DNA from 2 places in the Sphingopyxis selenitireducens genome. Region 1 is predicted to be linked to the other one. Evidence: predicted binding sites of a transcription regulator. Region 1 holds the regulator's gene; the other holds the start of a gene.
The links. Region 1 encodes LexA, which represses DNA repair genes until DNA is damaged. Its sites were predicted from a motif close to GTTCCNCNCTTGTTCT; they were not measured.

Region 1 (11,964 bases):
GCCGTGGCGTTTCGACAGCTTGGCGCCATCGGCACCGTGGATCAGCGGGACGTGGGCATAGACGGGTTCGCGCCAGTTCATCGAACGCAACAGCGCGACCTGACGGAAAGCATTGTTCAGATGATCGTCGCCGCGGATAACATGCGTGACGCCCATGTCATTGTCGTCGACGACGACGCTGAGCATATAGGTTGGCGTGCGGTCGCTGCGCAGCAGAACGAAATCGTCGAGTTCGGCATTCTGGACGGTCACGTCGCCTTGTACGCGGTCGCTGATCGTCACGGCGCCTTCCTGCGGCGCGCGCAGGCGGATGACGTGAGGGATGGCAGGGTCGCCATCGTTGCGGTCGCGCCAGGGGCTGCGAACGCGGAAGGGAAGGCGCTTTTCCTGCGCTTCAGCGCGCATCGCCGCCAGTTCATCCTGCGTCAGATAACAGCGATAGGCTTCGCCCTTGGCCAGCAATTCATCGGCGACGGCGGCATGACGGTCGGCGCGTGCGAATTGAAATACCGTCTCGCCATCCCAGTCGAGGTCGAGCCAGCGCATCCCGTCGAGAATCGCGTCAATCGCGGCGTCGGTCGAGCGTGCGCGGTCGGTATCCTCGATGCGGAGCAGGAATTTGCCGCCGTGATGGCGCGCGAACAGCCAGTTGAACAGCGCGGTGCGCGCACCGCCGATATGCAGAAATCCGGTCGGGGAGGGCGCAAAGCGCGTCACCACATCGGCGCCAGTCGCTTCGCCTGCAATTGCTTGGTTTTCGGTTGCCACCAGCTTCTCTTTCAATCACTCTGTCGCCCCGGATACAGGTGCGGGGACGGGGGTCGGGGGAGCCCCTAGCATGGCGACAAGGCAGCTTCAAACGCCCATTGGCACACGGTGGGTTACGGCATGGCGCAGCTTGGGCGACGGACTCGAAGCGCGGCTGGAGGCGGAGCGTGAGCGGATCGGGCTTTGGCTGCCGGTCGCGCTCGGCGCCGGGGTGGCTTCCTGGTTCTTCCTTCCGGCTGCGGCGCATTGGATCGGCCTGTTGTCGTTGCTCGCCGCGGGCGCGCTCGTCGGACTGCTGATCGGTTGGCAGAGCCGGGTTGGACGGGTGATCGCTGTCGGTTGCGGTGTGATGGCGGCGGGAATATTGCTGATCTGGGCGCGGTCGCTGTGGGTAGAAGCACCGGTGCTGGCACGGCCGATTGCCACCGAATTTTCCGCTTTTGTCGAACGCGTGGAGCCCTTGCCGGCGCGCGGCCAAGTTCGTTTCATCGTCCGGCCCCATGATCGGTCGGACCTGCCGCCACGAATGCGGCTTACGGCCGACAGCGAGCGAGCAGGCGACATCATGCCCGGCGAAGATATTGGCGTTCGCGCCCGGTTGATGCCGCCGCCCGCGGCGAGCTTGCCCGGCGGCTATGATTTCGCGCAGCGCGCCTGGTTCGATCGCATCGGAGCAGTTGGCACGATTTTGGGTGAAATTGCGCGGGTCGACGGACGGGGCGCACGTGCACCGCCGCTACGCGCACGGCTGAGCGCGCATATTCACGAACAGCTCGAGGGATCGACGGGCGGCATCGCCGCGGCGCTGGTTACTGGCGACCGCGGTGCGATTGCGGAGGCCGACGAAGAAGGGATGCGGCGCAGCGGGCTGGCGCATCTTTTATCGATCAGCGGGCTGCATGTGACCGCGGTGGTGGGTTTCGCGATGCTGCTGACGATGCGTCTGCTGGCGCTCAACCGGCGACTGGCGCTTGCGGGATATGTGCTGCCGCTCGCCGCCGCCGCCGGAGCGATTGCGGGCGGAGCCTATACTTTGCTTGCGGGAATGGAGGTGCCGACGCTGCGCTCTTTCATCGCCGCGCTGCTGGTCCTCTTCGCTTTCCTCCTTGGGCGTGAGGCCTTGACCTTGCGACTTGTGGCGGCGGGTGCGCTGATCGTGCTGATCTGGCGCCCTGAATCGCTTGCGGGGCCGAGCTTCCAGCTGAGCTTTGCTGCGGTCACCGCGATTATTGCGCTTCACGAAAGCCGCTGGATGCGGGCATTTCTCGCGCGTCGCGGGGAATCGTGGGTTATCCGGCTGGGGCGCGGCATTGTCGGATTGCTGATCACCGGTCTGGTGGTCGAGGTCGCATTGGCGCCGATCGCGCTGTTTCATTTCCACAAGGCCGGGCTTTATGGCGCGCTCGCCAATGTCGTCGCGATCCCGCTGACCACCTTCGTCATCATGCCGGCCGAGGCGCTGGCCTTGCTGTTCGACAGTGTCGGGCTGGGTGCCCCCTTCTGGTGGATCGCGGGGCAGGCACTAAACTTGCTGCTCGCGCTTGCGCACGCGGTCGCGGCGGCGCCGGGGGCGGTCGCGATGTTGCCGAGCTTTCCTGGCTGGGGGTTCGGCTTTGCGATCTTTGGCGGGCTATGGCTGCTTCTCTGGCAGACGCGGTGGCGCCGCGCGGGTTTCGTGCCGCTCGCTATCGGTGTAGCTGCGCTACTCGTGCAGCCTCGCCCCGATCTGCTGGTGACGAGCGATGGGCGGCATATTGCGGTCGCTGTGCCGGGCGGCGGCTATGCGCTGCTCCGCGACCGCGCGGGCGATTATGTCCGCGACACGATGGCCGAGGCGGCGGGTCACGATGCGCCGCTGGCTGCGCTTGCGGATCTTGATCATGTCGAATGCAACCGGGACTTCTGCCGCTGGAGGCAGGGCGAGGGTGCGGTTCAACGCACCATCCTCGCCTCGCGCGGACGCGATCGGATAGAGGGCACGGAAATGGCGGCGGCGTGCGCGGCCGCTGATGTTGTGATCAGCGATCGCTGGTTGCCGCACGAATGCGTTGCTCGCTGGCTCACGATCGACCGGGACAGCCTGGCGACAAGTGGCGGGCTCGCTATTTATCTGGGCGACGATCCACACATCGTCACCGCGCTGCGAACGGGCGACGCACATCCATGGCGCCGCCCGCCGCAGGTCAGTGGTAACGACGAAGCAGTCCCGACAGCCGACCTTGCACGATGACGCGATCGGCGGCGTAGCGCTGCGGTTCATAGGCGCTGTTCGCCGGGTCGAGCCGGATCATCTGGCCTTCGCGGCGGAAATATTTGAGCGTCGCATCCTGCCCGTCGACCAGTGCAACGACGATATCGCCCTCGCGCGCGGTGCTGGCCTTCTGGATCAGCGCATAGTCGCCGTCGAAGATGCCGGCTTCAACCATCGAGTCGCCCGACACTTCGAGTGCATAATGTTCGCCTGCGCCAAGCAGCGCGGCGGGAACGGCGAGGTTGTTGTGATCCTCAAACGCCTCGATCGGCACGCCTGCGGCGATCTTGCCATGCAGCGGCACTTCGATGACGTCGTTCGCGGCGATGGGGCGCAGCGCGGGGGCGGGTTTGCGCAGCGGAACGATATTGTCGCGATCATTGCGCACCGGCGCACTGGCTGCCTTTGCGGCCTCCGGCACCTTCAGTACTTCGAGCGCACGGGCGCGATTGGGCAGTCGACGGAGAAAACCGCGTTCTTCCAAGGCACTGATAAGTCTGTGGATCCCGGATTTGGATTTGAGGCCAAGTGCTTCCTTCATCTCCTCGAACGAAGGCGAAATGCCGCCCGCGTCGAGCCGTTCCTGGATGAAGTGGAGCAGTTCATGCTGCTTCGCCGTCAACATCGTTCATTCTCCATGATGCCAAATACCGGACATAAGGAGAACGATAGTGGAACAGAGCGGAACTTGTCAAGGGATGGCGATATAATCGGCGATATCCCTGAGGTCGCGTGGCGGCGCGCCGATCTCGCGGATGATCAGCGCGTTGGCGGCGATCAGCGGAAAGGTCTGGCCGCTGTCCTGTGAGGTGAAGGGCGTAAGCCGGCCCGCATCGAGTCGCGCGCGGATATAGTCGCGGCGGCCATCGCCCGCGGTCAGCGGGGTGGCGAGCGGCGCCTGATGGATCGGCGGCAATGGATCGCGTGCGCCCGCGAGGTGGCGAACGAGCGGCAACAGGAACAATGTTGCGGTGACGAAAGCTGACGCGGGATTGCCGGGGAGGCCCAGCAAAACAGCGTCGCCGATGGTGCCTGCGATCAGCGGCTTGCCGGGGCGCATCGCGATCTTCCAGAAATCGATGCGGCCGCCGGCATCCTCGAGCGCGCCGCGGACATGATCATGATCGCCAACCGAGGCGCCGCCGACGGTGACGATGACGTCATGGTGGCGTGCCAGATCCTTGAGAATGCTGGAGAGAAGGTGGCGGTCGTCGCGGGCGTGGAGCGGCATACTGACAAGCGCGGGCTCGGCGGCGAGCATCGCCGCGAGCATGACGCCATTGCTATCCGGGATCTGGCCGGGGACGAGCGGGCGGCCCGGCTGAACAAGTTCGTCGCCCGTGGTGAGGATTGCGACACGCGGCTGCCCGCCGACGTTCAGGGAGCCCGCGCCCGCCATTGCGGCAGCGGCGATCGCGCCGGGGGTGAGAAGCGCGCCGGCGCCCAGCAAATGCGCGCCTTTCGCAAAATCCCCCGCGCGGGCGCGGACGTGACGGCCGCGTTCGCGGGGGCCTTCGCCGGATAATATCAGCTTTTTTCCGTCGGTTGCCGTGTCTTCCTGAACCAGAATCGTGTCGGCGCCGACAGGGAGCATCGCGCCGGTAAAGATGCGCATCGCTTCGCCAGTGCCGATCGAGCGAGGCGGTGCGGCCCCGGCGGCGACGTCGCCGACGATGGTCCATGGCCCGGGCAGGTCGGCGAAGCGCATCGCATAGCCATCCATAGCCGACAGGGGCGCGGCAGGCTGATCGCGGATCGCTGTCACATTGTCTGAAAGATATCGTCCAAGTACATCAGACAAAGCGATATTCTCTGACTTGAGCGGTTCGCGGGCCGCAAACAACCGCGCCTGCGCCTCATCGACCGATATCATTCGGCGCGCCAGTCACCCGAGCGACCGCCGCTCTTTTCGAGCACGCGAATGTCGCCGAGGATCATCGCGCGGTCGAGCGCCTTTGCCATGTCATAGAGGGTGAGCAGCGCGACCGAAGCAGCGGTCAGCGCCTCCATCTCTACCCCGGTCGGGCCGGTCGTTGCGGCGGTGGCGCGGACAGATATGCCGGTTTCTTCCCATTCGAATTCGACGCCCACCTTGGTGAGCGCGAGCGGGTGACAGAGCGGGATCAGGTCGGCTGTGCGCTTCGCCGCCATGATCCCCGCGATGCGGGCGGTCGAGAGAACATCGCCTTTGGGGGCATTGCCGGTGCGGATCGCCTCCAGAGCGTCGGCCGACATGGTGATGCGGCCACCCGCGACGGCGCGGCGCGGGGTGGCGGCTTTGGCGCCGACATCGACCATAGATGCGGCGCCGCTTTCGTCGAGGTGAGTCGGTTTGTTTGTCATGCGGATGGAGCGAAGCAAGGTGCGGGGGGAAAGGCAAGCGGCGATAGGGCGGCCTTGCGTGCCGGGAGATGGCTATATGGGGGGAGCGTGCGCTTTTCTTCTCGTGCAGGTCTCGACCGGACGGGCACGGGCAAGGGACAACTGGACGGTTGTTGTTCGTCCGGACTCGTCGCAATAGGCGGCTGTTCACATGGCGTTGCTATCGAAAGGCCGAAATGTCTCCTGTCGTCGTCGGCCTGCTTCTCGCTTCGGCGCTCATCCATGCGATCTGGAATGCCATTGTCAGAAATGGCAAGGACCGCTTTTGGTCCATAGCGGTCATATGTCTGGTCGGGGCCATCGCGGCCTTTCCCTTCGCGCTGGCCCTAGGCGCGCCCGCGCCGCCAAGCTGGCCGTACCTCATCCTGTCTTCGGTGTTGCAGATCGGTTATAGTCTGTTTCTGGTCCGGGCTTACCGTGATGGCGAGCTATCGAGCGTTTATCCCATAGCGCGGGGTAGCGCGCCCTTGCTTGTCACACTCGGTGCCGCCCTGATCGCCCGTGAGTTGCCCGACACCGCCGGGCTTGCAGGAATTGCCTGTGTCTCCTCGGGTATCATCCTGTTGGCGCTTGGAGGCAATCGCCCCGACCCCAAATCGGCTGTCGCGGCGTTCGTGACGGGCATTTTTATCGCCAGCTATATGGTCGTCGACGGACTTGGTGTCCGTTTGTCGGAAAGCGCGCCGAGCTATGCCGCTTGGCAAGCTGTCACCGCGGGACTGTTCATCCCTTTGTCCTTCGTCGTTATCCGGCAGCGCATTCCCGCCCTGCCGCGTGGAAAAGAGGGCGTGCTGGTCGTTGGCGCCGGGATACTCAGCACCCTCGGCTATTGCATTGCAATCTGGGCCATGAGCCAAAGCGCAATGGGCGGAGTTTCCGCAATTCGCGAGACCAGCATATTATTTGCAGCACTGATCGGCGCCTTCGTGTTGGGCGAAAAGATGACCGTGCCGAAAATATTGGGCGCGGTAATGGTGACGGCTGGCGTAATCTGTCTCTCGGCGGGGTGACGACCCGTGGGCAAGCCGGCTTTTGCTTTTTGGGGAGCTTGCCCGGCTTCCCGTCCCTTTTCGGCCGTTCGCTGTCGATCCGGACGAAGTGACCGGAATCATCATCTCTTTCATCGTTATCCCGGACTTCTTCCGGAGTCCGTTGTTGCGGCGTGGAAGGGATGGATTCCGGATCAAGTCCGGGATGACGAATTAGAAATGTCCGGAAACGACCGATTTTCGCCATTCCAGTGATTGCCAGAGCGTCCTGTTATCGGACGTTCATTGGATCAGGGCACCGACTTGCCTTGGTTTTTTCCGGATGCGCCCGAGGCGGTCTAAAACCCGAATACGCTTTAACGGAACACCTTGATATTCGGTTGTAGAGCTACGACCACTCTGGTCGGTTACCAAAAGTAACACTCGCTGCCCAAGTGGGGTTGTATCGAAGGTCGCAGACAAGACCTTGAAGTCTGCGGCCTGTGCCCCGTTACTATCACAAAATTCGGGCAGAGCCTCCGCAAAGAGAGCGACAGCGACTTCGAAGCTGCCAGACGGTTTTCCACGCACAACGCGACCGTTGAGAAAATCGACTTCTATCAATGCTTCTGGAGATGACGCCGCTTCGCCAAATACATCCATGGGGTAGTGCCCAATCACGAACCCCAAGCCACTGGCCATCGAATCTGCGAGATTATGCCCTATGGCGCAAAGGCGATCATGCTTCATACACTGACTTTGCCAGCATTTGCGTCCGGTTTCTACATATGCTCGCACCGAAGCAGACAGTCACCTTACCACCCCATATCTGACGTTGCTTCGCGTACCCCGCCAGCGCTTTCCTCAGACGCTCAGGGCGCGTGCCAGTGCGACCCATTCGGCGACGGTGACCGTTTCGGCGCGGCGGGTGGGGTCGATGCCGAGGGTTTCCAGCGCGGCGACCGCACCTTCGACGCCTTTCAGGCTCTGGCGCAGCATCTTGCGGCGCTGGCCGAAACCCTTTTCGGTGAGCTTTGAGAGCAATGCCGGCTTGACGCCCTCGGGCTGGTCGGCGGGCGTGACATGGACGATCGCCGACATCACCTTGGGCGGCGGTGTGAAGGCCGATCGGTGGACGCGCATCGGGATTTTGGCGGTCGTGCGCCACTGCGAAAGGACGCTGAGCCGGCCATAGGCAGAGGTGTCGGGTCTGGCGATGATCCGTTCGGCGACCTCGGCCTGGAACATCAGGGTCAGCGATTGCCAGCGCGGCGGCCAGCTTTTGGGTTCGAGCCAGCGCGTGAACAGCGCGGTGCCGACATTATAGGGCAGGTTGGCGACGATATGATAAGGCTCGCCGCCCGTCAGCGCGTCGACATCGACCGCCATCGCATCGTCGGCGATCACCTGGAGCTGGCCCGGAAAAACCTCACCCAGTTCGGCGAGCAGCGGCAGGCAGCGGTCGTCGCGTTCGACCGCGATCACCCGCGCTCCGGCACGGAGCAGCGCGCGCGTCAGGCCGCCGGGACCGGGGCCGACCTCGAACACCGTGGCGCCGTCGAGATTGCCGGGCAGCGCGGCGATGCGGTCGAGCAATTGCTCGTCGAACAGGAAATTCTGTCCCAGCGCCTTGCTCGCCGACAGGCCGTGCGCGCGCACGGTTTCGCGCAGAGGCGGCAGGTTGCGCGTCGGTTCGGCTGTCACGCGGCGGGAACGGCGTTGCGTTCGCGGCTCGCGGCGAGCGAGGCGGCGAGCGCGATGGCGGCGATCGTCGGCCGCGGATCGGCCAGACCTTTGCCCGCGATGTTGAATGCGGTGCCATGGTCGGGCGATGTGCGGATGATCGGCAGCCCGAGGGTCAGGTTGACCCCGTCGTGAAAGTGCAGCGCCTTGAACGGTGCGAGCGCCTGATCATGATAGCAGCAGAGTAGCGCGTCATAGCGGGTGCGGACATGCGGCGCGAACAGGCTGTCCGATGCCAGCGGGCCGTCGATAGCAATGCCTTCGCTTTGCAATTGCTCGATCGCCGGCTGAATGATCAGCGCTTCTTCATTGCCCAGATCGCCGCTTTCGCCAGCATGCGGATTGAGGCCTGCGATCGCCAGCTGCGGTTCGGCGATACCGAAATCGCGGCGGAGCGCACGGGCTGTGACGCGTGCCTTGGCGATGATGAGGTCGGTGGTCAGCCGTTCGGTGACTTCGGACAGCGGAATATGGACGGTGAGCGGCACGACGCGAAGGCCGGGGCCGGCGAGCATCATCACGGCATTGGTTGCGGTGACGCCGCAGCGTTCTGCGATGAATTCGGTCTGGCCGGGGTGGGTATAGCCGATGCCGTGCAGAGCGAATTTGGACACCGGTCCGGTAACCAGCGCGCAGCTTGCCTGCGTCCGGGTCATCCCGATCCCGGTCTCGAGGGCGTGGAGCGCGCAGGTGGCGCCCGCTGGAGTCGGCGTGCCGGGGGTCAGCGGGCCGCTGTCCTCCAGATGCCAGACGGGCAGCGCATCGTCGAACGTCCTCAGCGCCTCTTCCATGTCGCCGACGCGCGCGATCGGGCCGTCCCATACCGCCGCGATCGCGGCGATATCGCCGATGGCGACGAACGGAGGCAGATCATATTCGCGGCGCGCCATCCAGGCGCCACCGGTGACTTCGGAGCCGACCCCCGCCGGGTCACCGATGGTGACCGCGATCGGACGTCGAGGATTGTTACCGGGCATCAGCTATATTCGATCACAGCGTCCCGGCGCAGGTCGCGCAGATAGCGTTGGGCGCGCTTGTTGACCTTTTCTTCCAGCAGGCGGTTTTCGATTTCCTGCAAATTGGGCGCCGTCGCGGTCTGCGGCATGTCGCGGCCGCACAGGACGAGGACGCTGATGCCTTCGTTCGCCGCGCCAAAGGGCTGAGTCGTCTGGCCGATCTGCAGATTGACCAAAGTCTGCTGCAACGGCGCGGGCAGTGCGCGCATCGCCATATTGTCGCGCGATACCACATCGGCACCCAGTTTCTGGGCCACGGCGTCGGCAGCGCCGCAACCGGCGATGGTGCGCGTGGCTTCGGCGAACTGACTTGCCAGTTCGGATGCACGGGCCGGGGTCGTTCCTGCGGGGAATGCCAGCGAAAGCTGTTTCAGGCTGAGCAGCGCGTCGCGCGGATCGGCGGTCAGCACCTGACGGCGGTCGATCATCAACATGATCGACATACCGCCCGGCACCTCGATCGGGCCGACCATCTGACCGGGTTGCATCTGCGTAGCCGCTTCGGCCATCGAGGCCGGGAGCTGGCCGGCCTTCACCCAGCCGAGATCGCCGCCGACGACCGCTGTCGAAGCTTCGGAAAACTGGCGCGCATAGGCGGCGAAGCTGCCGCCACCCTGCAGCGCCTGAATGATTTTCTGGGCGTTTTCGTTCACCGCTGCGGCATTGTCGGGGGTCGCCGACAGATAGATTTCGCCGAGGTGGAATTCATCCTGTCCCTTGGCGTCGTTCATCCGCTGCACGACCGATTCCACCTCTTCGGTCGAGACGTTGGTCGTCGATTGAATGTTGCGCGACAACAGGCGGTCCCACGCGAATTCGCCGCGGATCTGTTGCTTCACCGCGGCTGCCGACGATCCCTTGGACGTCAGATAGGTGGTGAATTGCTCGGGCGTCTGCTTGAAACGCAGTGCGAGGCGCGCAAACTGTTCGTTGATCAGATTTTCGTCGATCGAGATTTCGGCTGCCCGGGCTTCCTGAATCTGCAGCTTTTCGTCGATCAGGTTGCTGAATACCTGACTGCGCAACCTTTGTTCTTCCTCAGGCGGCAATTCGGCATTGTTGTTGGCGATACGGATCAACGCCATGCGCTGCGCAATGTCGGTTGCCGTGATGATTTCGCCATTCACCGTCGCCGAAGGGCGATAGACATTGGCCTTGGCATCGCCATAAAGCTGAACATTACCCGGAATGCCGAGGCTGGTTGTCGGGACTTCGTTATCGGCAACGGTCTGCGCCAGCACTGGGGCCGCGCCGACGCTCGCTACGGCGATCAGGCCGATGATGGTCGAAAATTTGGTCATTGCTACCCTATTCGAGAAATAACGGCTTGCTCCGTATCAGCGGACACGCCCGATGGTCCAGCGCAATCCGCCAATGGGACCTTTTACGAGGCTCTGATTAGGTCTCCCACGCTGAACGCAAGCTGAGCAGAGCGGTGAAGGAACCCTGGCAAAAAGACATGAGGCTGCTTTTACTGAACAAAAGCCGCCATCAGAAGCCGAGGTTGCGAAAGGCGATGCGGAAGGAAAAGCTGTTGCCGCGCCGGGCGTCACCGGTATCGATATAGTCGCGGCGCCAGGTCAGGGCGATCGACAGGCATTCGTCGTCATAGGCAACGCCCAGCCGGTGCCGAATCGGTTCGAACCCGTCGGCCTGACTGCCCGGATCATCATGCTGACTGGTCAGGTCGACGATGGCCGAACCGAAAAGCGACCAGTTGTTCATCATGGCGACGCGCCCACCGATCCGCGCTTCTTCGCGGTCCTGCAGATCCTCTCCCAAGAGCAGGATGTCACGGTTAAGCCGCGAATAGCCCAGCACGGCATAGGTTGAACGGCCGCCGATCGTGGCGTCGAATTCATTGCGGCGAACCGCGAAATTATCCTTGTCGAGCCGGAAACGGTGGGTGAGGCGCAGGAAGTCGCGATAGGCGATCGTCGTCCGTCCGACGACGTCGGACGTGCGATCGGTCAGGCCGGTGCCGTCGGGGAACAGCGTCGGTTTTTCCGACAAGCGATAGCTTTGGCCGACGACGCTGTTGATGCTGAACCCGGGGCGGGTGAAATTCCATTCGACGCCATAGGTGATGCGTGCGCCATCCTCGAACCGGTCATAGCCGTTGAAGCGGTTGATCGAGAAGAGATTGCCGTCCTCCAGGTCGAAGGCCCGCGAATCCTCGTTCGGGATGTCCAGATTCTTGATCTGCGGGGTCGCGACGACCTGAATGCGTGGGGTCAGTGTTTGCGTGCCCCCCATGAATTCTCCAACGAACGGCCAGCGCATGTCGGCGGCGACTGCGGCGATCCCGCGCGCCTGCCAGCCCGATTTGCCGCGATAGCCGGGGATCGGGGTCAGCAGATTTTCGTCGCTGTGATACACGTCGCCGCGCACCAGCGCGGTCAGCGTGACTTCCTGTCCCAGTCCGGTCAGTCCGCGCAAATCCCAGCGTGCGCCAGCAAAGGCGCGCTGCGTATCCTGTCCGGCGGTGCGGCCGATCGCCAGCGTGTTGAGCTGAAGCTCGACCTGTCCACCGAGCAGGGGATCGGCAAGCCGCTGGCGGTAATCGATGATCGGCAATGCAATCGGCTGTTGCCCCTGCGCATCGCCCGCGCGCAGCGTTTGTGTGGCCCATCCGGCGATCGACAAATAGCTTTGGCTGCCGATCCGTTCCAGTTCGAACGTCGAGCGCAGCCGGTCGTCGCGGCTGATATCATAGCGCCGCATGAAGGTGCGGTCGGTGGTGATGCGGCCCGAATAGCTGAAGCTCCAGCGCGGATCGAACTGGAATTTGCCCGCGCTTTCCAGATAGCCGCGAAATTCCTTTCTCTGGGCGACC
Region 2 (11,964 bases), 460 kb from region 1:
GCACGCGGATCGTGCCATCCGCCCACAGGACCGGGCGCTTGCGAAGGTTCATTTCCCACTCGAGCCGCGGCGACGCCGCCTGCAGCGACAGGCGCAGCATCGCATAGGCGGCGTCATAGTCGCGGCGGGCAAGCGCCATCGTATAGGCCGCGAAACGGTCCATCGCGTCGCGCTCGTCGCCCGCTTCCAGCTGCAAATCCTTGCCGTCGGCGTCAGCCGTCACTCGCTCGACATCGGTGCCCAACAGCGGCGATTGCGCCGCCGCGCCGGTGCCGATGAACAGGGCGGCCGCCGCAAATATTCCCCAACGCCGGTCAATAGCCATAATAGGCGCCGCCCTTTTCACGCGCGCGCTGCCACGCAGGCCGCCCGTGGCACATGTTCACAAATTCGGCGAGTTTGGGATAGCGCGGCGCCATGCCCTGCATGATCGCAATCTCGGCCGGGAAGCTCAGCATGATGTCCGCCGCCGACAGGCTGTCGCCGATGAAATGGCCCGTGTCGCCGACGCGGCTCTCCATGAAGCTGAAATGCGCATCGAGTTGCTGCGTGATCCGCGGTTCGATCGGCGCAGCCGCTTCGCCGAGGCGGGCGGTATAGATGCGCAGCAGGATAGGCGTCATCGCGGAGCCTTCGGCAAAATGCATCCATTCGAGGTGGCTGACATGATCGTCGGTGCCGCGCTCGGGAACAAGATGGCCGCCACCGTGCCGCTCGCACAGATATTCGGTGATCGCCCCCGACTCGATGATCACCCTGCCATCATCCTCGATCAGCGGCGATTTGCCGAGCGGGTGAACCGACAGCAACTCGGGCGGCGCAAGATTGGTCGTCGCGTCGCGGTCGTAAAATTTGATTTCGTAAGGCGTGCCAAGTTCCTCGAGCAGCCACAATATGCGCTGCGAACGGCTGTTGTTGAGATGATGGACGATCAGGCTCATGGCTCTCTCCTTGTCATATCAGGGACGATAGGGTCCGTTGCGGTCGATCAGCGCCGCGAGTTCGCGGACCAGCTTTGCACCGAGGATCGCGGTGACGCCGCCGATGTCGCGGCCGGGATGATGTTCGACGATATCGGCGCCGACGATGGGTGCCGTTTGCCGCGCCAGCACGGCCAGCAGTTCGCGCACCGTCAGCCCGCCAGGCTCGGGATGCGCCACACCGGGCGCCGCCGACGGATCGAGCCCGTCGAGGTCGATCGAAATATAGAGCGGGCCATCGAGTACCGGCACTTTGTCGGGCTCGAAACCCGCCATCGGCAAGATTTCGACCCCGAAGCGCGCCGCCTGATCGCGGCAATGGTTCGTCAGCGTGCGAATGCCCACCTGTACCAGCCGCGCTGCATGCCCGTTTTCGCATATGCGCGCGAAGGGCGAGGCATGGCTGCGCGGATTGCCGTTGAAATCATCGTACAGGTCCGGGTGCGCATCGAAGTGCAATATGTTAACGGGGCCGAAACAGGCCGCCGCTGCGGCAACGAGCGGAAAGGTCACCGCATGATCGCCGCCAAGCGCAAGCGGCACCTCGCCATTTTCGTGCAGCATCACGACATGGCGGTGGATCGCCGCATCGTCGCGCACCACATTTTCACTGAGCGGCAGGTCCCCATCGTCGATAAAGGCAATGTCGCTGCCGATCTCGCCGCCCATTTCGCTCGCAAGGTTACCGCGATCACTCCACAACGCCGCCCGGATCGCGGCGGGGCCGCCCGCTGCTCCACGCTCGAAACTGCTGTTGATGTCGGTGGGCAGGCCGAAGAGGCGGATCGCGGGCATGCACCGCTTGTACCTGCTGGAAGGCCTCAGACAAGGATCAAGCGGTATTCGGGAAAATCAACGGCGGGCGGGCCAACCTGCGGTGAGGGGCAAGCGCAGGTCCAAGGAGCTCGGGCCCGCCGCCGTTCGCCAGCCGATCCGCAAGGAGACGGACCGGCCGGATGGCTATCAATCGTCGGTGTCGGCCTCGTCACTGCCGATCATCATTTCTTCGGCGACCTCGTCGGTTTTGCCGCGGATCGCGGTTTCGAGCCGCTCCATCAACTCGGGGTTGCCTTTGAGGAAGGTCTTGGAATTTTCGCGGCCCTGGCCGATGCGGATCGAATCATAGCTGAACCAGGCACCCGACTTCTCAACGATGCCCGCCTTGACCCCCAGATCGAGAATTTCGCCGATCTTGGAAATGCCCTGCCCGTACATGATGTCGAATTCAACCTGCTTGAACGGCGGCGCGACCTTGTTCTTCACCACTTTCACGCGCGTGGTGTTGCCGACGATTTCGTCACCATTTTTGATCTGGCCGGTGCGGCGGATGTCAAGGCGAACCGAGGCATAGAATTTCAGCGCATTGCCGCCCGTCGTCGTTTCGGGGTTGCCGTACATCACGCCGATTTTCATGCGCAGCTGGTTGATGAAGATCACCATGCAGCGCGAGCGGCTGATCGAGCCGGTGAGCTTGCGCAGCGATTGCGACATCAGGCGCGCCTGAAGGCCGACGTGGCTGTCGCCCATCTCGCCTTCGATTTCGGCGCGCGGCACAAGCGCGGCGACCGAATCGACGACGAGCACATCGATCGCGTTCGAGCGCACCAGCGTATCGACGATCTCGAGCGCCTGTTCGCCGGTGTCGGGCTGCGATACGATCAGTTCGTCAATATTGACCCCGAGCTTCTTGGCATAGACCGGGTCGAGCGCATGTTCGGCATCGACGAAAGCGACGGTGCCGCCGGTCTTCTGCGCCTCGGCGAGCGTGTGCAGCGCCAGCGTGGTCTTGCCCGAGCTTTCCGGACCGTAAATTTCGATGACGCGGCCGCGCGGCAAACCGCCGACGCCAAGCGCGATGTCGAGCCCGAGCGAGCCGGTCGAGATCGCCTCGACCTGCATCGTCTCCTTCGAGCCCAGCTTCATTACCGAGCCCTTGCCGAACGCGCGATCGATTTGCGCGAGCGCGGCGTCGAGCGCCTTCTGCCTATCCGTGCTGTTCACTGATTTCCCCGATTCGACGAGTGATAATTGTCCGGCCATAACCGTCCCTTTCCTGCTCTAGAGCGAAGGCAGTAGCATCGCAACGCCGGACCTTTGTACGGCATTTGTTCCAAGAGAACAAGAGTAGAACATAAACGGCGGAATTAAAGAATAAGTCGCTCTATTTGCTAAAAAATTCATCCAGAGCGCGCTCGATATCATTGATCCGGAATGGCTTGTTCACCAACCGCCGATGAACATGCGCGGGGGGTATGACGTCCCCTCCGCCCGAGGTGAAGGCAAAAGGAATGTCGCGCTCCGCCAGCGCGTCGGCGACCGGCCACCCCTTTTCATCACCCAGATTGATGTCGACCAGCGCCCCGGCGATCGGCTCGGCCGCGATGATCGCCAGCGCCTCTTCGTTGCTGGTCGCCTGCGCAGGTTCGGGCAGATCGAGCGCGTCGAACATATCGACAAGCATCATGCCGATCAGCACATCGTCCTCGACGAGCAAAATACGGCGACTATCCATCATGCGATGTCCGGCGTGCGGCTTCATCGAGTGCAACCGAGGTCGCTTCGGTAAGCTGTGCGACAGAGAAGGGCTTGGGCAGGAAGGCAACATCGTCAATGTCGATCGATTGCCGCAACTGCTCCTCGGCGTAGCCCGACATAAAGAGCACGGGCAGATCGGAACGCTTGGCGCGCAGCGCACGCACCATCGCCGGTCCGTCCATTGTCGGCATCACGACGTCGGTGATGATCAAATCGACCTTCTCCATTTGTGCAAAGCGTTCGAGCCCTTCTTCACCCTGTGATGCGGTGATGACGGTGTAGCCGGCACGCGTCAGCGCGCGCTCGGCAACCGCCCGCACCATGTCCTCATCCTCGACCAGCAATATGGTTCCGGTTCCCCACTGGCTCTTCTTGGGTTTGACCGGCGGCACGGGCACCGCGGGCGCATCGCCATCGGCACGGTGGACAGGCAGATAGATGGTGAAGCTGGTCCCCTGCCCCGGTTTGCTGTCGGCAAAGATGAAGCCTGCCGACTGCTTGATGATCCCGTAAACGGTCGACAGTCCCAGCCCCGTCCCCTTGCCGATGTCCTTGGTTGTGAAAAAAGGCTCGAAAATCTTGGGCAGGACGTCGGCCGGAATACCGGTGCCGGTGTCGCTGACCTTCAAGGCGCTATAATCAGCGGGCGGCATGATATCATTGCCTAGCAGCCGGGCTTCGGCCGCCGATACCGGATAGGTGTCGATGGTCAGCGTGCCGCCGCCCAGCATCGCGTCGCGCGCATTGACCGCCAGATTGACGATCACCTGTTCGAGCTGGCCGGGATCGGCGCGCACCGCCCCCAAGCCGCGGCCATGATGCACCGACAGCTGGATCGTGTCGCTGATCAACCGCTTCAACAGATGCGACACCTCCGAAATCACGTCGGGCAGTTGCAGGATTTGCGGGCGCAGCGTCTGTTGGCGCGAAAAGGCAAGCAACTGCCGCGTCAGGCTGGCGGCACGATTGGCGTTGCTGCGGATCTGCTGAATATCGTCATAGTCGCTGTCGCCGGGCGTATGCCGCATCAGCATCAGGTCGCAGCTGCCGAGAACCGCGGTCAATATATTGTTGAAGTCGTGCGCGACGCCGCCCGCCAGCTGCCCCACCGCCTGCATCTTCGACGCCTGCGCGACTTGGCGCTTGAGCCGCGATTCCTCGCTCGAATCCTTGAGGCTCAGCAGCACCGCCGCCTCGCCCAGCCCGCGCACCCCGACGACGCGGATCGACACGGGCTCGTCGCTTTGCCCCGCAAGCCGGATCGACAGATCGCCGCCGACCTGCTGCCCGCTGCTGTGCCGACGGATCATATCGGAGAGCGCGCCCTTGTCCTCGCCAACGACAATATCGCCGGGATAGCGCGGCGTCTTGCCTTCGGCGACCCCGGCGGCACGAATGAAGGCGCGGTTCATATAGAGAAAGCGGCCATCGCGATCGACCATCGCGAGACCAAAGGGAAGCAGCGACAGCAAAGTCTCGACATAGGCCTGCGCCGTGCCGCGATCGGCCGGCCCCATTTCTTCGTCGAGCATCGCCAGCAACATCGGACCGTTGCTGTCTGCGGGAGCCAGCGGAATCTGCAGCATCCGCACCGGGGTCGCGCGATCGCCCTCGCGCGCGAAATAGAGGGAACCCGAATCGTCGAGCCGCAGCATCGCGGCGACGTCGCGCCCGGTATATTGGGCCGTGCCGCCCTCACCCAGAGCGCGGAGCAGAAAGGCCTGATTGGCGACGCGTAGCCGCCCCTCGGCATTGACCAGCGCGGTCATCACCCCCGCCTGCCCCAGCGTCCGGCCCGCCGGGCCGTCGAGATGGCGGACGATTTCCGACGCGAGGTCGAGCCGTTCGAGCGCGGAGAAGCGCCAAACCAGATAATCTTCGGCCTGTCCGGTGCGCACTACCTGCGCACGCATCCGCAGGGCGCCGATCGCGATCTCGTCGACTATGCCTTCGCCGTCGCGCCACGCGGTGCGTCCGGCATGTTTTAGCAGGTCGGGCCCGCGCCCCTCCAGCGGCAAGCCCGGCGGGGTCACGAAACCGCCCATCCAGGTCGCGAACAGATCATTGGCACAAACGAGGCGGCCGGCGCGGTCGGTCACTGCGATCGCGATATCGTCGTGATTGACCGCGGCGCGCAACATCGTCCAGTCGGGCAGCGCGGCCTCGCCGGTCACAGCGGCGGGAAACAACCGGCGCGCCAGCAAGACGCCGCCAACCGCGACGGCGATCCCCGCGAGGAACCCCGCCGCGAGAATCATATCGTCGGTGGCCCAGAACAGCAGCGCCACCGACAGCAAGGCGAGCCCGCCGAGCGCCGCTGCGTCGGTACGCGAAAGGCGCGGCGGCGCCAGCAGCGGCGCGGCAGAGCCTGCCCCCCTGCTGAAATCAGTATCAGCGGAAGGCAGGCTTTGCGCGGTCAATGACAGTCTTTCTTATTGGCGCATCACCAGATGCGAACACGATCCTTCGGCGCCAGATAAAGCTTCTGACCTTCCTTCACCTGATAGGCCTTATACCATGCGTCAAGGTTGCGCGAGACCCAAGCCCGCTGGATCGAGGGCGAATGCGGATCGGTCGTGATACGCTGCGACAGATTCTGTTCGCGATAGTTGCGGCGCCAAACCTGCGCCCAGCCCAAGAAGAAACGCTGGTCGCCGGTCAGACCGTCGATCACCGGCGCCGGCTTGCCGCCCAGCGATTTTTTATAGGCGTCATAGGCGATGGTCAGGCCGGCCAGATCGCCGATATTCTCGCCCAGCGTGAAGGTGCCGTCCAGATGCTCGCCGGGCAGGATTTCATAGGCGTCATATTGCGCGATCAGTGCCTTGCCGGCGGCTTCGAACGCCGCGACGTCGGCGGGGGTCCACCAGTCGGCGAGCCGGCCATTTTCATCATATTTCGCGCCCTGATCGTCGAAATGATGGCTGATCTCATGGCCGATCACCGCGCCGATACCGCCATAGTTGATCGCAGCGTCGGCATGGGGATCAAAGAAGGGCGGCTGCAGGATCGCAGCCGGGAACACAATCTCGTTCATTCCGAAATTGGCGTAAGCATTGACCTCCATCGGGGTCATTCCCCATTCCCAGCGACGGATCGGGCCACCGAGGCGGCTGATATTATCGTCGTGGGCGAACTGGTTCGAACGCAGCGCGTTGCCGAACAGATCGTCGGCCCGGATTTCCAGCTTGCTATAATCCTGCCAGCGGTCGGGATAGCCGATCTTGGTGGTGAAATTGGCGAGTTTCTTCTTCGCCTTCACCTTGGTCTGCGGCTGCATCCAGCTGAGGTTGCCGATACGGGTGTCGAGCGCCGCAAGAACATTCTTGACCAGCACATCCATCGCCGCCTTGGTTTCAGGCGGGAAATATTTCGCGACATAGTCCTTGCCGACCGCTTCGCCCATATTGTCCTTCGTGAAGTCGACCGCGCGCTTCCAGCGTTCCTGCATCTGCGGCGTGCCCGACAGCGCGGTGCTGTAAAAGGAGAAACTCTCCTGCGCGACCGCGTCGGGCAGGACGTCGGCGAAGCTGTCGAGGCTGCGCACGAGCAGCAGGTCGCGAACCACGCCGATCGGCGCGTCGGCCACCAGCTTGGCTTCGCCCGTAAAGGCGCTCGGCTGCGCGACCAGCAATGCATCTTCCTTGACCCCGATACCGCGGATGAAGGTCGCCCAGTCGAAGCCGGGCGCTGCCTTGGTCAGTTCGGCGATAGTCAGCTTATTATAGACTTTGGTCGCGTCGCTGCTGTCATTCTTGTCCCAATGGACGGCCGCAATCTGCTTTTCGAAATCATAGATTGCCTTGGCCCGCGCTGCGGCGTCCTTTTCACCCGCCAACGTCAGCACATTTTCCACATGCTTGAGATAGGCCGCCTGCAGCTTGGTGTTGCGCTCATTGTCCTTCAGATAGAAATCGCGATCGGGCATCCCCAAGCCGCCCTGATACATCGAATAGATATAGACGTCGGGGTTCTTGTCGTCCTGGCCGACATAGCTGCCGAAGAAATGCTGGATGCCGTTGCGATCGGCTTCGGCGAGCAGCGCGGGAAGTCCCGCCTTGTCGACGGCGCGCACTTTGTTCAGCCACGGCTGGATCGGCGCCAGCCCTTTCGCCTCGACCGTCGCCCCGTCAAGATAGGCGGCATAGGCACGGCCGATCATGCTATTGGCGTCGCCCTTGGCGGCCTCCAATATGCCGCGGGTGCGTTCCTGCGACAGATCGCCAAGCGCGGTGAACATGCCATAGTTCGACTTGTCTGCCGGAATCGCGGTGTTCTTCGCCCAGGTGCCGTTGGCAAAGGCATAGAAATCGTCGCCCGGCTGGACCGTCTTGTCCATGCCCGTGGCGTCGAAACCGAACGTGCCAAGTGCAGGCTTCGCGGCGGCCTCGGCGACAGGCGCAGCCGCCTTGTCCTTGGCGGCGACACTGGTCGCGGGAGCGATCCCCAGCAGCAACGCGCCCAGCGCAGCGGTCACCATCAAATGTGAAGTATGAGTCAAACGGATCATGATATTCCCCGGATTTTCAAGACAAACGAAATTTGCCGCGCGAACGGCACGGCAAGACTTTGCGATGGGAACAGCTATAACCGCGCGACCCCGCGGTTCAACCGGCGGGCGTGTCGCTCGTCGATGCCTCAAGTCGTTTGTCGCGCGACCGACGCAATTTCCGCCGCCAACGCAGGCGAATCCAATTGTCCCAGAACAAGGTCGCAAGGAGGTAGCCGACGATCGCCGAAACAAGCGAGATGACGAAAAGCCCGGCGATCAGCGCCGGCGCGGCATCGGACACGACCCAGCGGGTCCATTCGCCAACCGACGCACCCTTTTCGAGCATGATCGAGAAGGTCGCGACATTAGCGTGAAGCCCGAACATGCTGTCGCCGAGCCACACCGATGCGGCGATGATGAACGGCGTCGTCGCGGGGTTCGACAGGAAAGTCATTGCCGCGCCGATCGGGATGTTCGCGCGGAATGGTAGCGCCAGCAAGGCGACGCCCAAAATCTGCACACCGGGAAGCAAGAAAAAGATACCGATGAACAGCCCCAATGCCGTGCCGCGCGGCACCGACGTCCGGGTGAAGCGCCACAAATGGCTGTGCGCGACGCGATGCGCGAAAGGCCGAACGAATCGGCTCGCGAGAAGCTCTTCGCGCGTCGGCGAGTTGCGGCGAATCCAGTTCATCACCGCCGCCTTGTCGCGAGGCTTGCCGCCGCTCATCCGCGATCCTTCATCAAGCGCTGCTTGTCGCGCTTCCAGTCGCGTTCTTTGATTGATTCGCGCTTGTCGTGCGCCTTCTTGCCCTTGGCGATCGCCAGTTCGACCTTGGCGCGGCCGCGGCTGTTGAAATAGACCGACAGCGGGACCAGCGTCATGCCCTGCCGCGCCACCGCCGCATGCATCTTGTTGATTTCGCGCCCGCTGAGCAACAATTTGCGCGGACGCTTGGGCTCATGATTGTGCCGGTTGCCGTGGCTGAATTCGGGGATATTGCTGTTGACCAGCCACACCTCATGCCCCTTCACCTCGGCGTAGCTTTCGGCGATCGTCCCCTCCCCGAAACGCAGCGCCTTCACCTCGGTGCCCTGCAGCGCGATCCCCGCCTCGAACACCTGTTCGATGGCAAAGTCGAAGCGCGCGCGCCGGTTTTCGGCGACGACCTTCTTTTTATCGAATTCGGGTGCGGACTGCGGACGGGCCATGACGAAAGCCTATAGCACTCCCGCCGACGCCAGCGCAGCATCGATCGCACTGCGCCCCGCGTCGTTCGCCGGAATGATCGGCAGGCGAACTTCGGGATCGAACCAGTCGTGCACGCGCGACAGCGCATATTTGACAGGCGCCGGCGACGTGTCGGAGAACATTGCATTGTGTAGCGGGAACAGCCGTTCGTGCAGCGCCAGCGCGGCCGCCCAGTCGGCGGAGGCGCAAGCCGCCGCAAACTGCGCGCACAGGCGCGGCGCGACATTCGCGGTGACGGAGATGCAGCCGACGCCACCCAGCGATGCGTGCGGAAGCCACAGATCGTCATTGCCGCTGAGCTGGCAGAAATCATGCCCCGCCCCGGCACGGAGCGCCGTTACGCGAGCGAGGTCGCCGCTGGCGTCCTTGATCGCGACGACCGATGCGATCTCGCTCAGCTTGCTCATCGCTTCGGTACTGATGTCGGTCACGGTGCGCCCCGGGACATTATAGACGACGATCGGCAGGTCGCTGGCATCCGCGAGCGCCTTGAAATGCGCAAGAATGCCGTCTTGGCTCGGGCGATTATAATAGGGCGCGACGACCAGCGCAGCCGTGGCGCCGGCTGCCTGTGCATGGCGCATGTGGCGAATCGCGGTCGCGGTGTCGTTCGATCCGCATCCGGCGATCACCGGCACCCGGCCCGCCGCCGCCTCGATGCAGCAATCGATCACGTGATAATGTTCGTCAAAGCCCAGCGTCGCGCTTTCGCCCGTTGTGCCGCATGGAACCAGCGCGCTTGTTCCTTCACCGACCTGCCAGTCGACGAACCGTTTGAACGCCGGTGCGTCAAACGCCCCGTCGCGAAATGGCGTCACCAAGGCGGGAATCGACCCGGAAAACATGCTGGACTCCTTTACAAAAACAGGCCCACGACCGATAAGACGGCCGAGCGCGCCCGCTAATGGACGCCTATTCAGCGACCCGCAAGGAGTTTGGCACTAGCATGGCCGCTATGATCTCGCTGTCCCATATTTCCCGCCTCGCGCTTGCCGCGGCCCTTCTCATCCCGACCGCCGCAACGGCGAGCGAACTGACCCCCGAACAAATGGCTTGGTATCGCGCCCAGATGGGCCTTGCCGCCACGTCGGGGCCGCCGCCATCGACCAGCTCGGTCGGCGATGCGGTGATGGAGTGGCGCCGGTTGACGGCAAACACCGGTGCTTCCTTCGATCAGCTGTCGCGCTTCCTGATGACCAACAAGGGCTGGCCCGACGCCGACAAGATGCGGACGCGTGCCGAAAAGGCGATCGCGATCGACAGCTTCGACCCGGCCCGCACCCTCGCTTATTTTCAAGCCTATCCTCCGCAAACCGCGAGCGGGAATTTGCGCTATGCGCTGGCACTCAATGCCAGTGGCCGCCGCGACGAAGCCAATGTCGCGGTTCGCCGCGCATGGCGGGGCGGCACGCTCGACGAAGCCGAAACAAGCCGCGTACTCGGCCTGTTCCCCGGCGCGATCAGCCTTGCCGACCATGATGCGCGGATGGACCGGTTGCTCTGGTCGGGCGCCACCGCTGCCGCCAGCCGCCAGCTCGGCTATACCTCTTCCGACAAGCGGAGCGTCTTTGCCGCGCGCCTTGCCATGCGCAGCGGCGCGGTCGACGCCGCGCTACAGGCATCGGCGGTCGAAAGCGCCAATCCGTCGCTCACCCGCACCGACGCAGGCTATATCACCGACAAGGCGACATGGCTCCGCAAGGCCGGCCGCGTCGGCGAAGCGCGTGCGCTGCTCGCCGGGCCGCGCTCGCTCGCAAAAGCGCCGACCGATACCGAAGAATGGCTGGAAACGCTGCTCACCAACGCGCGTCAGGCCGACGCCGCAGGCGACAAGCAGACCGCCTATAATATCGCGCGCCAGCTCGACGACGCGTTCCCGCCCGGCACCGTCATCCGCGAGACCGGCCTCAGCGTCCGCGACGATTACACCTCGCTCGCCTGGCTCGCCGGCCAGCTCGCCTTCAAGGATCTTCGCCGCCCGGCCGAAGCGGTACGCCTGTTCCACACTTATGGCGAAGCCGCGCGCTCGGCGCAGACACGCACCAAGGGATTTTACTGGGCCGGCCGCGCCGCGCTGGCGGCCGGCGATCGCTCCACCGCCAATGAACATTTCAACGACGCCGCGCAGCATTATGACCAATTTTACGGTCAATTGTCGCTCGAGCGCCTCAACCGCCCGCAACCCAAGCCCGCCGCCATGCCGAATATCCAGGTCGCGAGCAGCGAAAAGCGCGCGTTCGAGGATGATCGGCTGGTCCGCGCGTCGCGCGCGCTCGGCGAAATCGGCGCGTGGCGCGAACAGTCGCTGTTCCTCCGCGCCATCGCGCAAAAGGCAACCTCGCCTGCCGACCATGTGCTGGCGGGGCAGCTTTCCACGCAGATCGGCCGCCCCGACCTGGGCGTTATGATCGGCCGCAGCGCGCAGGCGAACAGCCTCGACGCGGTCGAAGTGTCGGGCTTCCCGACCGTTCGCGTCCCCACGGGGCATGAAAGCAACTGGACCTTCATCCACGCGATCACCCGGCAGGAAAGCCAGTTCGATCGCCAGGCCGTGAGCCATGCCGGCGCGCGCGGGATGATGCAGTTGATGCCGGGAACGGCGCGCGAAGTCGCGGGCAAGCTGGGGCTGAGCTATGACGTCGGGTCGCTGACTGCCGACACCAATTATAACATGATGCTGGGATCGACCTATTTTCAGCAGATGC

Region 2: the regulator LexA is predicted to act here: its motif matches at 3,096-3,111, upstream of recA (recombinase RecA).

What each region holds. Positions count from the first base shown of each region.
Region 1 covers NZ_JBPULG010000002.1:505,169-517,132, forward strand. The annotation lists gene gltX (glutamate--tRNA ligase) at 1-768, opposite strand, end outside; gene ACSYDV_RS08260 (ComEC/Rec2 family competence protein) at 839-2,998, shown strand; gene lexA (transcriptional repressor LexA) at 2,952-3,644, opposite strand; gene ACSYDV_RS08270 (molybdopterin molybdotransferase MoeA) at 3,711-4,892, opposite strand; gene moaC (cyclic pyranopterin monophosphate synthase MoaC) at 4,889-5,362, opposite strand; gene ACSYDV_RS08280 (EamA family transporter) at 5,578-6,411, shown strand; gene ACSYDV_RS08285 (hypothetical protein) at 6,673-7,119, opposite strand; gene rsmA (16S rRNA (adenine(1518)-N(6)/adenine(1519)-N(6))-dimethyltransferase RsmA) at 7,234-8,073, opposite strand; gene pdxA (4-hydroxythreonine-4-phosphate dehydrogenase PdxA) at 8,070-9,089, opposite strand; gene ACSYDV_RS08300 (peptidylprolyl isomerase) at 9,089-10,429, opposite strand; gene ACSYDV_RS08305 (LPS-assembly protein LptD) at 10,620-11,964, opposite strand, start outside.
Region 2 covers NZ_JBPULG010000002.1:48,155-60,118, reverse strand. The annotation lists gene ACSYDV_RS06195 (hypothetical protein) at 1-325, opposite strand, end outside; gene ACSYDV_RS06190 (glutathione S-transferase family protein) at 315-941, opposite strand; gene speB (agmatinase) at 960-1,775, opposite strand; gene recA (recombinase RecA) at 1,944-3,020, opposite strand; gene ACSYDV_RS06175 (response regulator) at 3,142-3,495, opposite strand; gene ACSYDV_RS06170 (hybrid sensor histidine kinase/response regulator) at 3,485-5,866, opposite strand; gene ACSYDV_RS06165 (M13 family metallopeptidase) at 5,959-8,025, opposite strand; gene ACSYDV_RS06160 (DUF2062 domain-containing protein) at 8,123-8,737, opposite strand; gene smpB (SsrA-binding protein SmpB) at 8,734-9,219, opposite strand; gene dapA (4-hydroxy-tetrahydrodipicolinate synthase) at 9,229-10,104, opposite strand; gene ACSYDV_RS06145 (lytic transglycosylase domain-containing protein) at 10,206-11,964, shown strand, end outside.